DNA from 2 places in the Nitrospirillum amazonense genome. Region 2 is predicted to be linked to the other one. Evidence: riboswitches for the same ligand, from Rfam matches in the RefSeq annotation. Region 2 holds a riboswitch; the other holds the start of a gene.
The links. Region 2 has a riboswitch for cobalamin ahead of P5F91_RS19150 (CbtB domain-containing protein). Riboswitches for the same ligand answer to the same signal wherever they lie in the genome.
Positions count from the first base shown of each region.

Region 1: it holds a riboswitch for cobalamin, as region 2 does, so the genes downstream of both, P5F91_RS26640 (TonB-dependent receptor) here and P5F91_RS19150 (CbtB domain-containing protein) in region 2, are expected to answer to the same signal.

Region 1 covers NZ_JARPAF010000004.1:1,325,411-1,332,882, forward strand. Annotated here, with positions in the region: gene P5F91_RS26615 (DUF1295 domain-containing protein) at 1-14, shown strand, start outside; gene P5F91_RS26620 (hypothetical protein) at 107-595, shown strand; gene P5F91_RS26625 (DUF2177 family protein) at 574-984, opposite strand; gene P5F91_RS26630 (hypothetical protein) at 1,095-1,331, opposite strand; gene P5F91_RS26635 (DEAD/DEAH box helicase) at 1,381-2,988, opposite strand; cobalamin riboswitch at 3,386-3,615, shown strand; gene P5F91_RS26640 (TonB-dependent receptor) at 3,753-5,795, shown strand; gene P5F91_RS26645 (4'-phosphopantetheinyl transferase family protein) at 5,796-6,515, opposite strand; gene P5F91_RS26650 (hypothetical protein) at 6,744-7,472, shown strand.
Region 2 covers NZ_JARPAF010000003.1:157,168-164,639, reverse strand. Annotated here, with positions in the region: gene P5F91_RS19170 (YbcC family protein) at 1-1,817, shown strand, start outside; gene P5F91_RS19165 (EamA family transporter) at 1,840-2,685, opposite strand; gene P5F91_RS19160 (RDD family protein) at 2,840-3,889, shown strand; gene P5F91_RS19155 (CbtA family protein) at 3,890-4,714, opposite strand; gene P5F91_RS19150 (CbtB domain-containing protein) at 4,736-4,954, opposite strand; cobalamin riboswitch at 4,987-5,151, opposite strand; gene P5F91_RS19145 (histidine phosphatase family protein) at 5,153-5,761, shown strand; gene P5F91_RS19140 (threonine aldolase family protein) at 5,758-6,864, opposite strand; gene folB (dihydroneopterin aldolase) at 7,112-7,472, shown strand, end outside.

The sequences.
Region 1 (7,472 bases), on a different contig from region 2:
CGGACACGGAATAGATCCTTGACCATCCGCCGCGCCTCGGGCGATTAGCTGACCCTGGGGATCGACGGGGGTCGACCGCCCTGGGGACACCACATCGGGGGATGGCATGCGCGACGGGAAGAAGTTGGGGGTCGCCTTGGCCCTGGGCGCCGGTCTGGCGCTGGGCGGCTGTTCCAGCGAGGAGCCGATGGGCCCCGGCCCCGACCAGAAGATGTTGCAGGCCGCCTGCGCCTTGGAACTGCACACCACGCGCCCCACCGGCACCGACGTGCTGACCATGTACCGCATCGAATTGCCGCTGACGCCGGTGGACGTGCGCCGTGTCGAATCCACCGTCCTGGCCGATGGGCGCGACACCTATTACGTGCGCGCCAAGTTCAACGGCCAGGTCTGCATCGGCGGCGACGTCACCCTGGTGTCATTGGCGGGCGGCAAGGTGCATGTTCACTATGAGATCGCGGATCTGGCGCACCTGGACATGGTGGGAAAACCCATCTTCGTGCGCCTGACCCTGGACGATACCTTCGACTACACCCCCGGCCAAATCGTGAACCGCACAGCCGGCGGCAATCATTATGGATTCTTGCTGAAATAGAGGGCGACGGCACAGCCGGCCGCCGCCGCCACGGCGGTCAGAACCGCCCCCCATGCCATATCCAGCGCACTCAGCCGGGCGGACCACAGGCGCAAGGTGGCGTGGTTGGTAAGGTCGTACGTGCCATAGGTGAGAAGACCGAACACCGCGCCGCGCATCAGCGCCTGCATCAGCGGCGCCTCCGACCGTGTCGCCGGTTCCACACAAAAGAAGATGATGCCGCCCGCCATAAGCAGGTAGAACACGGCAGCCGGCCCCAGGCGTGGCTGGGGCGCCACCATGTCGCCCATCACCTGGCGGTAAAACCCCACCATGCGGGTCAGCCAGACGGCATCCAGGGCCAGGAAGGCGATAAGGGTTGCCGCGTAGATCGCGGCCTGGCGCAGCACTGGTCCCAAGGCCTTTTCCTCCCCGCAAAGCCAAAAAAGAAAAACGCCCCGGCCTGGGCACGGGACGTTTTTCAATACGCGTCGGCGATGCGGATGGATCAGCCCGGCGTTCACCGGACCGGCGAGCGGGTCAGCGACTTGATGCGGCCACGCGGGTTGCCGGACATGGCGGCGATTTCGCGGTCCTGCGCCTCGATGATGGCGCGGGCGGGCTCGTCACCGTCCAGGCCGCCCAGTTCGGACGAGGGGACGCGGCGGTTGGACGACCGCGAACCATCGTCATACAGGACGTCGAACAGGACGAATTCGCTGACGGACTTGGATTTCGGCTTGCTGCTGCGGCCCATGGGGACCTCCTCTTCCTAAAGAACCATCACAACTCAGGCGTGGTACGGCTCAGCGGCGGCGACGCGGGCGGTTGCGATCCTCGCGCGCCGGCTGCTGCTGGTCTTCGTTGGCGTTCAAGGCCGCCACGAAACTGGAGAACTGGGTGCCACGACCATCCTGGACGGGGCGTGGCGCGGCCGGACGGGGGGCGTTCGGACGCGGCCCCTGCGGCTGGGCCGGACGCTGGCCCTGAGGACGGGCTTGCTGCTGCTGGCGGCCACCTTCAGGCCGTGCGCCCTCGGGGCGCGGACCCTGGCCCTGCGGGCGGTTGCCCTCGGCGCGAGGACGCTGACCGTCGGCGCGGGCGGGCCGCTGGCCGTCGCTACGGGCGGGCCGCTGGCCCTGGGGCCGAGCCTCCGCCTGGCCCTCGGCGCTGCGCTGGCCGCGGGGCTGCCCGCGACCGCCATTGCCGCCGCCGTTGCGCGGCTGGCGGGCCGGCAGGGGCGGACGGCTCACCGGGGCGGCGGCGGCCTGGGGCGTGGCCTCGGGCCGCTCACCCACCGGGATGGACTTGCGGATCAGCTTCTCGATATCGCGCAGGTAGATGCGCTCATCCCCGTCGGCCGTGCACAGCGACACGGCGACGCCCGAGGCACCGGCACGGGCGGTGCGGCCGATGCGGTGGACATAGGTCTCCGGCTCGTTGGGCAGCTCAAAGTTCACCACGTGGGTGACGCCGTCCACGTCGATGCCGCGCGCCGCGATGTCGGTCGCCACCAGCACCCGGACGGTACCGGCGCGGAAACCGTCCAGCGCCTTCTGCCGGGCGTTCTGCGACTTGTTGCCGTGAATGGCGGCGGCCTCGATGCCCGCCTGCTCCAGCTGGGCCGACACGCGGTTGGCGCCATGCTTGGTGCGGGTGAAGACGATGCTGCGCTGCATGCCGGCATCGCCGCGGATCAGGTCGACCAGCACGTGGCGCTTTTCCGCCGCCGGCACGAAGATGACCTTCTGCTCGATGCGCTCCGCCGTGGTGGAAACGGGCGTGACCTCGACCCGCAGCGGGTCGCGCAGCATCTTGCCCGCCAGTTCCGACACGTCGGCCGGCATGGTGGCGGAGAAGAACAGCGTCTGCCGGTTGGCCGGCAGCTTGGCCATGATCTTCCGCAGGCTGTGGATGAAGCCCATGTCCAGCATGCGGTCGGCTTCGTCCAGCACCAGCACCTCGACCTTGTCCAGGCGCACGTGGCCCTGGGTCATCAGGTCCAGCAAGCGGCCGGGGGTGGCCACCAGGATATCGATGCCGTTGGCCAGCGCCTTCACCTGGCTGCCCTGGCCGACGCCGCCCAGGATGACGGTGTGGCTGAGCTTCAGGCCCACGCCGTAGTTGGTGATGCTCTCGCCGATCTGCACCGCCAGCTCACGCGTCGGGGTCAGGATTAGGGCGCGGGGCATGCGCAGCGGCAGGGCCGACGGGGCGGCCCCCAGGCGCTGCAGGATGGGCAGGGTGAAGGCGGCGGTCTTGCCGGTGCCCGTCTGGGCGATGCCCAGGATGTCGCGGCCCTCCAGCGCATGGGGAATGGCCCGCGCCTGGATGGGGGTGGCTGTGTGATGGCCCAACTGGGCCAGGGCGGCCTGAATCTCAGGCCGCAGGGAAAGGGTGTCGAAAGCGGTCAATGTCTTGGAATCCCAGGGCGACGCGCCGGCCGCGTTCGTTTCTCGCGGCCGCGGATCGCGGTCAAGCCCTTGCCCGGGCGCGTGCCGGCAGGCATGTGTCAGAAGGTCGAGTATGCCCTGGGTGCTACAGGGGCGATTTGGCCGCCACCGCTACGCGCCACCCGGGGGATACCGCCAGGCCCAGCGGCCCGGCATGGGAACGGATGATGCCATCCATTCCCTAAGACCGCATAAGTGGCTGTGACCGGTCCCAGGTACAAGGGAAATCGCTCGAAGCCCCCCGAATTGCTGCCATGCCCCGGCGTGGGTGGCCGTTGTCACACAACCGCCAAGCTTGTTCGCCAGGGTGCTCACCCCCCAACGCAGCGACATCGCGTTTGCATGCGCCTACAATTCCCCGTAGAAAAGCCCTGACGGTTCCCGCCCTGACCGGGCGGGATGAAAAGGGAACGCGGTGGGGAATCCCCTCCCCGACGCCGCGGCTGCCCCCGCAACTGTGAACGGCGAGCCCGACACCATCCCCGCGCATGCTATCGCGGCGGGGATCGAAGCCACTGGGAAACCGGGAAGGCGGTGCCAGGGTGATGACCCGTGAGCCAGGAGACCTGCCGTCACGCCGTGGTCACGCACGGGCACATTGGGCGGGGTGCACCAGTGGGGAAAGGGCGCCCGCCGTCCCGGCCGCTTGGGGATATCCAGGCCGGTGATGGGCGATCCGGTCTTTGGCCCGTGGTGACGTGTCACGTTGCCAGAGGCCAACAAACATGGGTCGTTTCGTTCCCGGAATAACAACCGCGCTGCTGGTCTTGACCAGCCCGGCGGCCTTCGCCGCCACCGACGATGCCGCCGACACCGCGTCCAACACCGTCGACGACGTGCTGGTTACCGCCGCCCGCCGCGATCTCATCGGCGCCGCCGCCACCTCCAGCCAAGGGGTGGTGGTGAAGGAGGAACTGGAGTTGCTGCCGGCCTACCGTGTGGGCCAGATGCTGGAGACCGTGCCGGGCCTGGTGGTCACCAGCCACAGTGGCGAGGGCAAGGCCAACCAGTATCTGCTGCGTGGCTTCAACCTGGACCACGGCACCGACATGGCCACCAGCGTGGACGGCATGCCGGTGAACATGCGCACCCATGCGCATGGCCAGGGCTACACCGACCTGAATTTCGTGATTCCCGAACTGGCCCGCGGCATCGGCTACACCAAGGGCCCCTACTTCGCGGCGCAGGGCGACTTCTCCGCCGTCGGTTCCATCCAGATGGCTTACCTGGACCAGCTTCCGGCCCAGGTGGCGCTGACGGCGGGCACGCTGGGCTATCAGCGTGCCTTCGCCGCCGGCGCTACGGCGTTGGGCGCCGGCCAGCTGATGGCGGGCGGTGAGCTGGTGCATTATGACGGGCCCTGGGACCATCCGGACAATTTGCGCAAGGGCAATGCCGTGCTGCGCTACAGCCAGGGCGCGCGGGCCGACGGCTTCAGCGTCACGGCCATGTATTACCGTGGCCTGTGGAACGCCACCACCGACCAGCCGGAACGCGCCATCGCGCAAGGCCTGATCGGCCGCTATGGCACCCTGGACCCCACGGATGGCGGCCAGGCGCGGCGCATGAGCCTGTCGGGCACCTTTGCCATGCCGGTGGATGCCGGCTGGCTGGCTGGCGGCGAGGTGACGGCCAACGCCTATGTTATCAACAACCAGCTGACGCTGTGGAACAACTTCACCCATTTCCTGGACAATCCCGTCCAGGGCGACCAGCACGCCCAGGATGAGAACCGCATGGTTGCCGGCGGCGCCATCAGCTACAGCCGTCCCTTGAACCTGCTGGGCCTGGACCATGAGGTGGTCGCCGGCCTGGACACCCGCTTCGACGATGTGCATGTCGACCTGCGGGCGACCCGAGCCCGCGTGGCCTATGCCCAGCTGAGCAACGACAACGTTCAGGAGACCGGCGGCGGCGCCTATGTCCAGGCGACCAGCCATTGGACGCCTTGGCTGCGGACCGTGGTGGGCATGCGGGAGGACTACCTGGCCGCCACCGACCACGGCAGCAACGCCGGCGTGGTGGCGGCCCGCCTGTTCCAGCCGAAGGGCAGCGCCATCGCCACCCTGTGGCAGGGAACTGAGGTCTACCTCAGCGCCGGCCGCGGCTTCCACAGCGACGACGTGCGGGGAGCGTCGCAGGGGAACGCCCCCTTGCTGGCCAAGGCCGATGGCGAGGAGGTGGGCATCCGCAGCACCATCCTGCCCAACCTGACCGCCACGCTGACGGCCTTCCAGATGGATTTCGTGTCGGAGCTGACCTACGACGCCGACGTCGGCCAGACGGAGGCGGGGCGCCCCAGCCGCCGGCGCGGGGTGGAGCTGAACACCACCTACAACCCGTTCAGCTGGCTGGAATTCTACGGCAGCGTCGCCTTCAGCCACGCCCGCTATACCGATAGCGATCCAGCCGGCAGCTTCATCCCCGACGCGCCCAAGCTGATCGGCTCGCTGGGGATCTATCTGCGCGATCTCGGCCCCTGGTCAGGTGGCGTGGAGTACCGCTATTTCGGCGCCCACCCGCTGGTCGAGGACAACAGCGTGCACTCGGCGGGCAGCCAGGAATGGAACCTGACGGCCAACTACACGCTGCAAAGCGGCCTGCGCTTCGGCATCGGCCTCTACAACGTCTTCGACAGCAAGGATGACGCCGCCGACTATTATTACACCGACCGCCTGAAGGGCGAACCGGCGGAAGGTGTCGGCGATCTGCACGCCCACCCGCTGGAGCCCCGCTCCGTCCGGTTTACCGTGGCCCAAAGTTTCTGATCACCACAGGTCGGCCAGCCCCTCCTCCATCACCAGATCGGTGGGGGGCTGGCCGTCCCCCTCCATCCGGGCCGACCCCATCCAGGCCACGGCGGCCGCGTGGCCGCTGGGCAGATCACGGGTCCACAGCCGGCAGGCTTGGCCTGACGGCAACGACCCGTCGTGACGGATCAGCGCGGGGCCTTCGGGTGCCATGGCGAAGCTGTCGGTGGGCAGCGACAGGCCCAGGCCCAGGGCCTTGATGTAGGCTTCCTTCAGGGTCCAGAAGGTCACCAGATCCCGCCCGCTGCGCCCAGCGGGGCGGGCATCCAGCCAGGCCAGTTCTTCGGGTGCGAACATGGCCGCCGCCAACTCCGCCCCGATGCGGCGTTCGCCGCGCTCCACATCCACGCCTATCCGTGTGCCAACCTCCAGGGTCACGGCACAGGCCACCAGGCCGTCGGTGTGCGACAGGTTGAAATCCAGCCCCGCAGGCGCGTCCACCAGACCAGGCTTGCCCTGCGGTGTGAGGGGGGCGAAGGCCAGCGCCGCCGGCGGCCGGCCCAGCAGGCGGCCCAGCCACAGCCGGGCCAGGCCGTGGGCCGCCACATATTCCCGCCGGTTGACCTCGAACACAAAGCGACGGGCCCGCGCCCGTTCCCCCTCATCCAGCAGGGGCCACAGGCGGTCATAGGCCGCGTCATCCAGCGTGCTCAGGGGCAGGGTCCGCAGCAGCGGCATGGTCATCCGTTCAGGCGACAGGGGATCAGAAAGCCCGGCCAGAACAGGCGCCCGGCCGCCCCCTGTCAAGGGTCCGGTCCCCCGGCCCCCAACCGACGCGGTAATCCATATATTGCCCCGCTACGGCTGGGGATATCCCCATCGCCGAAGGTATTGCCGCCCTATCCGGAAAATGATCCCCCGAATCCCCAAGGAACACGGCGTGCGGCCAGCCTGTTGAAGCGCAGCATGACCGTGACCGGAGCCCCGACGACTATGCCCAACCGCCGCAACGCCCGCCGCATCCTGGCCGCCACAGTGGCGCTGGCGACCGTGTCCGCCGCGCTCACCGCCCAGGCGCAGACGGCCGATCCGGCGGGCTGGGGTCCCTTGCTGAGCGTCGGGCCGGTGGTCAGCACCCTGGGCCTGGGGGCGGAGGTCGGTGCCCGCTTCGATGACCGTTTCGGCCTGCGCCTCAACGCCAGCGGCTTCAGCTTTTCCGCCAACCACACGGTGCGCGACGTCCGCTATGACGGCGACGCCACGCTGGAGTCCTTCGGCCTGCTGGCCGACCTGCATCCCTTCGGCGACGGCTGGCGCGTAACCGCCGGCGCGCGCCTGAACCTGAACGAGGTCGACCTGAAGGGCACGCCGCGGAACGCCACCTACACCATCCACGGCATGACCTACACCGCCAGCGAGGTCGGCAGCCTGAACGGCAAGATCGCCTTCAACCGCTTCGCCCCCTATGTCGGCGTCGGCTATGAGGGCGCGGTGGCCGACCACTGGCGCTTCGGCTTCGACCTCGGGGCCATGTACCACGGCACGCCCAAGGTCTCCCTCGACGCCAGCGGCCCCGTCACCACCACCCCCGACTTCGAAAGCCGCCTAGAAGCCGAGCGCCAGGAACTGCGCGATGATGTGAAGGACTACAGCTGGTACCCGGTGTTGAGCCTGACGGTGAAGTACGTGTTCTGA
Region 2 (7,472 bases):
GCCGTCATGTCGCCAATTGCCCGGACACCCCAGGCCGCGCCCTGCTGCGTGCCGCCGCCGCGCTGGACCTCACGGCCGAGGCGGCGGAGACGGCCTTCCACCGGCTGCTGACCGACCTTGGGGGCTGGGCCCAGCATGCGCGATGGCTGCAATGGCAAGCCGAGCTGGCGGGCGATGGCGACGGCACGCTGGCCGATCTGCTGGCAATCCGCCTGGTATGGGAAGAGGCCCTGCTGGCCCATGTGCCGGCTGTGGCCCCGGCCTGGGCGGAGGTGCTGGCCGCCCACGCGCAGCCGGTGACGCCGGACGCCGACCTGGTGGCCGACACCATCCTGCAGCAGGCGGCGGAAATGGCCTATCAGCGGGGGCTGGACACGGTGCTGGGGGGAGCCGATACGGCCACTTCCGGGGACCGGCCTCTGTTGCAGGCCGCGTTCTGCATCGACGTGCGGTCGGAACCGTTCCGCCGGGCCTTGGAAAACCAGGACACCGGCATCGGCACGCTGGGCTTTGCCGGCTTCTTCGGCCTGCCCGTGGAGCACCGTCCGGCCGCGTCCGACCTGACAGAGGCGCGGCTGCCCGTCCTGTTGCCGCCCCGCCTGCGCTCCAGCGTTCCCCTGCCACCCGCCCAAGACCGGCAGCGGCGCATCGCCACCCGCTCCGCCCGCGCCCTGGGACGGTTCCGCCAGGCGGCGGTATCCTCCTTCGCCTTCGTGGAATCGGCGGGACCCTTGTACGCCCTGAAATTGTTGCGCGACACCCTGGGGCTGGGCCGAGCGCATGGAACCGACCCGGCGCCGGCCTTCACGCCCGCCCTGTCGGTGGATGTGAAGGCGGCGACTGCGGCACAGGTGCTGAAAGCCATGTCGCTGACGAAAGGACACGCGCGCTTGGTGCTGTTGATCGGCCATGGCGCAACGCTGCACAACAATCCGCACCACAGCGCCTATCACTGCGGCGCCTGCGGTGGTCATCCGGGCGATGTCTCCGCCCGCCTGCTGGCGGGCTTGCTGAACGATCCGGAGACGCGGGCGGGCCTGCCCGCCCATGGCATCGACCTGCCGGCCGACACCCTGTTCCTGGCCGGCCTGCATGACACGGTCACCGACCGCGTCACCTTGTATACTGATAGTGCCGGCCGGGATCATGAGGCGGACATCCGCCGCGCCCGCGATTGGCTGGACCGGGCGGGGCGCCAGGTGCGCCTGGAACGGGCGGCCCGCCTTCCCGGCGCCAGCGCGGCATCGCTGTCGGCCCGCGCCCGCAACTGGGCGGAGATCCGGCCGGAATGGGGGCTGGCCGGGTGCGCCGCCTTCGTCGCCGCCCCGCGCGCCGTGACCGCCTGCGGCAACCTGAAGGGCCGGGCCTTCCTGCATTCCTACGACTGGCGGGCGGATCGCGACTTCGCCACCCTGGAATTGATCCTGACGGCGCCGGTGGTGGTGGCCAGCTGGATCAGCCTGCAATATTACGGGTCGGCCGTGGCGCCCACGCTGTTCGGCGGCGGGGACAAGCTCATCCACAATGTCACCGCCGGCATCGGCGTGGTGGAGGGCAACGGCGGCACGCTGCGCACCGGCCTGCCCTGGCAAGCCGTTCACGACGGCGAGCGCCTGGCCCACGCGCCCCTGCGCCTGTCGGTCCTGGTGGAGGCGCCCCGGCACGCCATCGCCGAGGTGCTGGCCCGCCACGAGGAGGTGCGGGCGCTGTTCGACAACGGCTGGCTGACCCTGTTCGCCCTGGAACGCGGGCGTATCACCGCGCGCTGGCATCGCGGCAGCGGCTGGGACGAGGCCGGGCTGGCCCGCGCCGCCTAAGGCGGTCGTTCCGCCGCCCGCCTCACGCCAGGCGCAACACCATGGCGCCCACGGCGATGAGGCAAGCGGCGGCCAGGCGGCGAGGGCCCACCCGCTCCTTCAGCACCAGGCCGGCGATGGCGGTGCCGAACAGGATGGAGCTTTCGCGCAGGGCAGCGATGACGGCCACCGGGGCCACCGTCATCGCCCACAGGGCCAGGCCATAGGAGATCAGGGTGCCGGCGCCGCCCACCAGACCCCGCGGCCATTGGCGGATGACGTGCTGCAGGAATGTCCGGCGCCGGGCCAGCAACGCCCAAGCCACCAGCGGCACGCCGTTGAGCAGCACACCCCACAGCACATAAGACGCGGGCGCGCCCGACAGGCGGACGCCGTGGCCGTCAACCAGGGTGTAACCGGCGATAACCACGGCGGTCAGCAGTGCCAGGCGGGTGCCGGTGGTGCCGCCGCCCGGCCCACCGCGCCGGCCCACCCACGCCATGCTGAGAATGCCGGCGCAGATCACACCGACCCCCAGCAGGGCGTGAAGGGACAGCGCCTCATGCAGCCACAGCCCGCTGACCAGCGCCACCAGCAGCGGCGCCGTCCCCCGCATCAGGGGATAGGTCTGGCTCATGTCCGCGACATGATAGGCGCGGGCAACCAGGGTCAGGTAAAGGATCTGCAGGACGCTGGACGTCACCAGATAGGGCCAGCTGGCCGCCGCCGGCAGGGGCAGGAAGGGCAGCGTCACGATGGCGATGAGGGCCGCGCCGCCCGCCACCAGGACGGCCGCCATCAGCTTGTCCCCCGCCCCCTTCACCAGGGCGTTCCAGGTGGCATGCAGCAGGGCCGCGAACAGGACGATGGCGAAGACGGCGATGGACATGGGGGCGATTCTGGTAGGGGACTTCCTTCTTACGAGGTGCGGCGTACCGCTGTCATCGCCGGCCCCCGTATGGCTGCCTTCCAATTGTCGGCCCGGCTGGTGACCCCTTACACGCTGTGACATAAGGTGATTGTGGATTTGTACGTTTAAGTGGATGAAAGGCCGGGAGAGGATGATGTCTGGGGATGATGACAACGGCGGCGGGGCGAACGCCACACCTGAGACTTCAGCGGACGCCTATGCCGGATTCTGGCGCCGGCTTTTTGCTTTCCTAGCGGATACCGTAGTGCTGATGGTTGCAGGCTATGCACTGGGCACGCTGTTCTTCGACCAGATGGCAGCCTTGGGCATCGCCGGCCGGATGGTCGGCTGGGGCCTGGCCATTCTCTATTTCGGCGTGCAGAACAGCCGCATAGCTAAGGGCCAGACCTTGGGCAAGCGTCTGCTGAAGGTGCGGGTGACAGGGATAGATGGCCACCTGCTGGACCCAGGCACAGCGCTGGTGCGGGCGGCGGTTCTGACCGCCCCTTGGTTCCTGAACGTCTACGCCCTGGCGGCCCTGTCCAACGACCGATCGGCCCAGATCCTGGGATGGGCCATCGGCCTGGTCCTCCTGGCCAGCGGCATGACGACCTTCTACCTGTTCCTGTTCAACCGGCCCAGCCGCCGCAGCCTGCATGACCTGCTGTGTGGGTCCTGCACGGTGACGGCGGCGTCGGCCTCAGTCCCAGCAAATCTCACTTGGCCCAGCCGCCGCGTCCTGATGGGACTGGCCGTCCCAGCAGCCTTGCTGGCGGCGACACCGGTGGTGTTCGTACGCTTTTTCGGCCCCACCCTACTGCCCATCTACGCCGCAGTTGATTCCCTGTCAGAGGTCATGACCGTGGGCGTCACGCAGCAAAAAACAATGCGGGTAGTGAATGTTTCCGGCAGCGCGGCACCTGCCTTGCCATCGGAATTCGTGGCCGTCAGCGCCCGCTTGCGCATACCGGTGCCAGCCCAAGACCAGCGCCGCGAACTGGCCCATGTCGCCGCCGCCGTGCTGAAGGCGGGGACCCTGGCTCCCACCACTCACTTGGTGGTGAGCATCAGCTATGGTTTCGACCTTGGCTTCGCCAGTTCGTACCGAGGCTATGGGGACGGCGGACCGGTGGCCGCCTGGAAAACCCTCATCGACCAGATGGCGGCTACGGGCCAAAACTGATCAGAACAGCGCCGGCCGATCACCCCGGCGCAGGGCCTGAAGGTCGCGGGACTGCGCCCGTTCGCACAGCCAGCCAAAGCCAAGTCCCAGCGCCGCCCACAGGGCGGCATGGATGCCCCAGGAGGCGATGCGGAAACGCCACAGCAGCTGGGCCGGGAATGTCTCCGGCACCTCGTTCACCTCGGGCAGGGCATAGCCCGCCGCGATCATGACCGCCAGGAACAGGGCGCCGCCGGCGAGGCCGGCGTTCCAGATGCCCCAGCGGGCGGCCAACCGGCGGGCCGTGACCACGGCCGCCGCCATGGCGGCGACGGACAGGATCAGCAGGATGAAGAACAGGGCGGTGCGCTGCTGGATGGAGTCAGGATTGCCCACCGCCGGGGGGTTGGCCGGATACTTGAAGGCCGGCACCAGAACCACGGCCAGGAAACCCAGGAGTGCCAGAATGGCGGCCAGGCCACGCGGCCCCAGGGTGCCCATGCGGCCCTGGGCGTAGGCATAGGTCAGGGCGAACATGCCACCCACGGCGGCGCCATAGACCAGCAGACCGGTCAGCAGGCCCCAGCCGCCCTGCGTGCCACGGCTGAACAGCTCTTCCTCCTCATCCGCCGCCTGGGCGTCATGATGATGATGGCTGTGCCCCGCCTCAACGGTGTCAGGGCTGGCGGCCGCGTCATGATGCTCATGCTCCCCCGTCGCCTGGGCCGCCTCGAAGGCGATGGCGCGTTCGACCGGCGGCTCACCGATCAGCGTGGCCACGCCGAAGGCAAGCAAACCCGCCAGGATGCCGATGAGCATCCCGCGGGCGAGATAAATTCCAACCATGATGGCGAGGGTCCTCCCGCCTCAGTGGCAGGGGAAGCCCAGCAGGTGGCGGGCGTCGTGCACGAACTCATGCACCTCACGGCCCTGGATCAGGGAGGTGGCGCCCTGCTCCGCCCCCACGAAATAGACCATCAGCACCAGCAGCAGCCCGCCGAACACGGCCCAGGGCAGCAGTTCAGCGGCGGAGATCACCGGCAGGGCAACGGCGGGGGTGCCGGAATGGGTGGTGGCGTGGGCCATAAAAAACGCTCCCTGGGATTACGCGTCCCGTATGCGGTCTGTGTCATGCGACGGGGGGTCTGGCTTCCGCACGCCCTGGAAAGGCCTGGGCGTTCGGTTACAGTGGCGCGACCGTGCCGGATTTGCACCGGCTTCCCCCATGCGCGGGCGATCCATTGATGGTAGGGAGGGGCCGTACCGCATTCAAGGACTATCTCCATGACAGCCCCCAATGTCATCGGCCGCCTGACCCTGCTGGCCCACGCCCCCACCCGGGCCCAGCGTGACGCCGTCTTCCCCCGGGCGGACGAAGCGGCAGAGGAAGCCGGCCTGGCCCAAGCCTCCCTGCTGGCGGAGGTGCGCGCCCTGCGTAAGGTGGATCGCCTTTGGACGGCGCCGGAGGTCCGCGCACGGCAGACCGCGGACGCGCTGGCCGGCGCCCTGAGGGTGGAGGCGCATGAGGACACGGCTCTGGCCGACCTGAACGTGGGCGACTGGCAGGGCCGCAGCTTGGCCGACCTGTCGGCCCATGAGGCGGACGCGGTGGGCGCGTGGTTAGGCGATCCGGAGGCCCGCCCCCATGGGGCTGAGTCGCTGGCGCAGCTGCGGGCGCGGGTGGCGCGGTGGCTGGAGCATGGGACGGCGGAGGGGCACACCCTGGCCGTCACCCACCCGGCCGTGATCCGCATGGCGGTGGCCGTCGTGCTGGAGGCGCCGCCGCAGGCCTTCTGGCGCCTGGACATCGCGCCGCTGTCGCTGACCGATCTGCGCTGGCACCGGCACTGGACCGTGCGCGCCGCCGGCGTGGACACGCGGGAGTTCCGTTAGGCGCCCACCAGCCGCGTGAAGTAGGGCAGCACCTGCGCATTGTCGAGGCCCAGCAGGGTGTCGCCGACATACAGCTCCGTCACGCTCCAGCCCGGCACGTCGGTGGGGCGGATTTCCCCCGCCACCCAGCGGCCCTCGTCGCCGGCGATGGCGTCCCGCGTCTCCGCCACCTCCTCCGCCGGGCGGTCGAAGAAGATGTGCAGCATGTTGGTCTGCGGCACGGCGGGGTTCAGGCGGACACCGGGAATGCCGGCCAGGCCTGCCGCCAGATCCAGGGTGCGGCGGTAGCAGGCGTCCATCAGGGCCAGTCGCGTCTCGAACCGCATGGCGGCGGTGGCCACCATAGGGCTCTGCCGGACCAGAGTGCCGCCCAGGCGCCGCTGCCACAGCCGGGCGTTGGCGATGAAATCGGCATCACCGGCCAGCACGGCCCCGGCGACGCCGCCGATGCCCTTGTAGACCGAGACGTAGACCGAGGCGAAGCCGGCGGCGATCTCGGCATAGCTGCGGCCGTAATAGGCGCGGCTTTCCCACAGGCGGGCGCCATCCATGTGCAGCGGCAGCTGGCGCGATCGCGCCAACTCCTTCAGGGCCTGCAGCTCGTCCCAATCCGGCAGCTGGCCGCCGATCTCGCGCAAGGGCAGTTCCACCAGCAGGCAGGCCAACGGCTGGGACACGGCCGCCAGGTCGCGGGCCAGGATGGGCCGGCGGCGATCACCCACCGGCACGCCGTGGAAGTTGAACAGGGCCTGGTAAGCCTCTTCCTCATGCAGGGCGAGGTGGGAGGTGTGGGGCATGCCGAAGCGGGGCACGCCGCTGACCTCGGTCCACAGCCGCATGGCGATCAGCTGGGCCATGACGCCACTGGGCATGAAGGCGGCCGCCTCCTTGCCCAGCAGACCCGCCACCGTGCCCTCGAACGCCATCAGCAGGTCGCCCTGGCCGTACTGGTCATGGGTGACGCCGTTCGCGTCGCACCAGTCGGCCACCGCCCGGAACTCCTCCGCCGGGGTCAGGGCGCGGAATCCGGGGAAGACGACGGGGCAATCCAGGCGCAAACGCTGGCGGTGAGCGGCGAGAGTCCCGGCGGGGGCGGCAGGCATGGGCATACGATCCGGTTTTACGGGAGAACCCGCTGGGGGATGGCCATTAGGACGGAGGGCGCCACCCTGCGATGGCCCCTTCCCCGGCGCAACAGCCAAATCACATGCCCACATTTATGCCACAGCGCAGGCAGGGCAAGGCGTGACGGAACGGCCGTGACAGCGCACCGGGGAAAGGGCAGCCTGTGCCGGGCCCAGTGTGCGGGACCCAGCGGCGTTGACCCCGGCCCTGAGAGGAAACTACCCCATGACCGATCACATCCTGGTCCACCGCATCGCCATCTACGCCCACCACGGCCTAACGGCGGAAGAGGCCAAGCTGGGCCAGCGCTTCTACATCTCGCTGGACTGTACGCTGGACCTGTCGGTGGCGGGCAAGGCCGACGATTGGGATTTGAGCGTGTGTTATGCCAAGCTGACGGCGGCCACCTCTCGTGTCGCCACCGCCCGGCGCTTCATGACCATCGAGGCGGTAGCGGAGGCGGTGGCCGGCACCCTGTTGGATGAATTCCCCCGCATCGACACCATCACGGTGCAGGTGGACAAGCCCTCCGCCCCCGTTCCCGCCATCATCGACGGCGTGTCGGTACGTATCAGCCGAGGGAGAG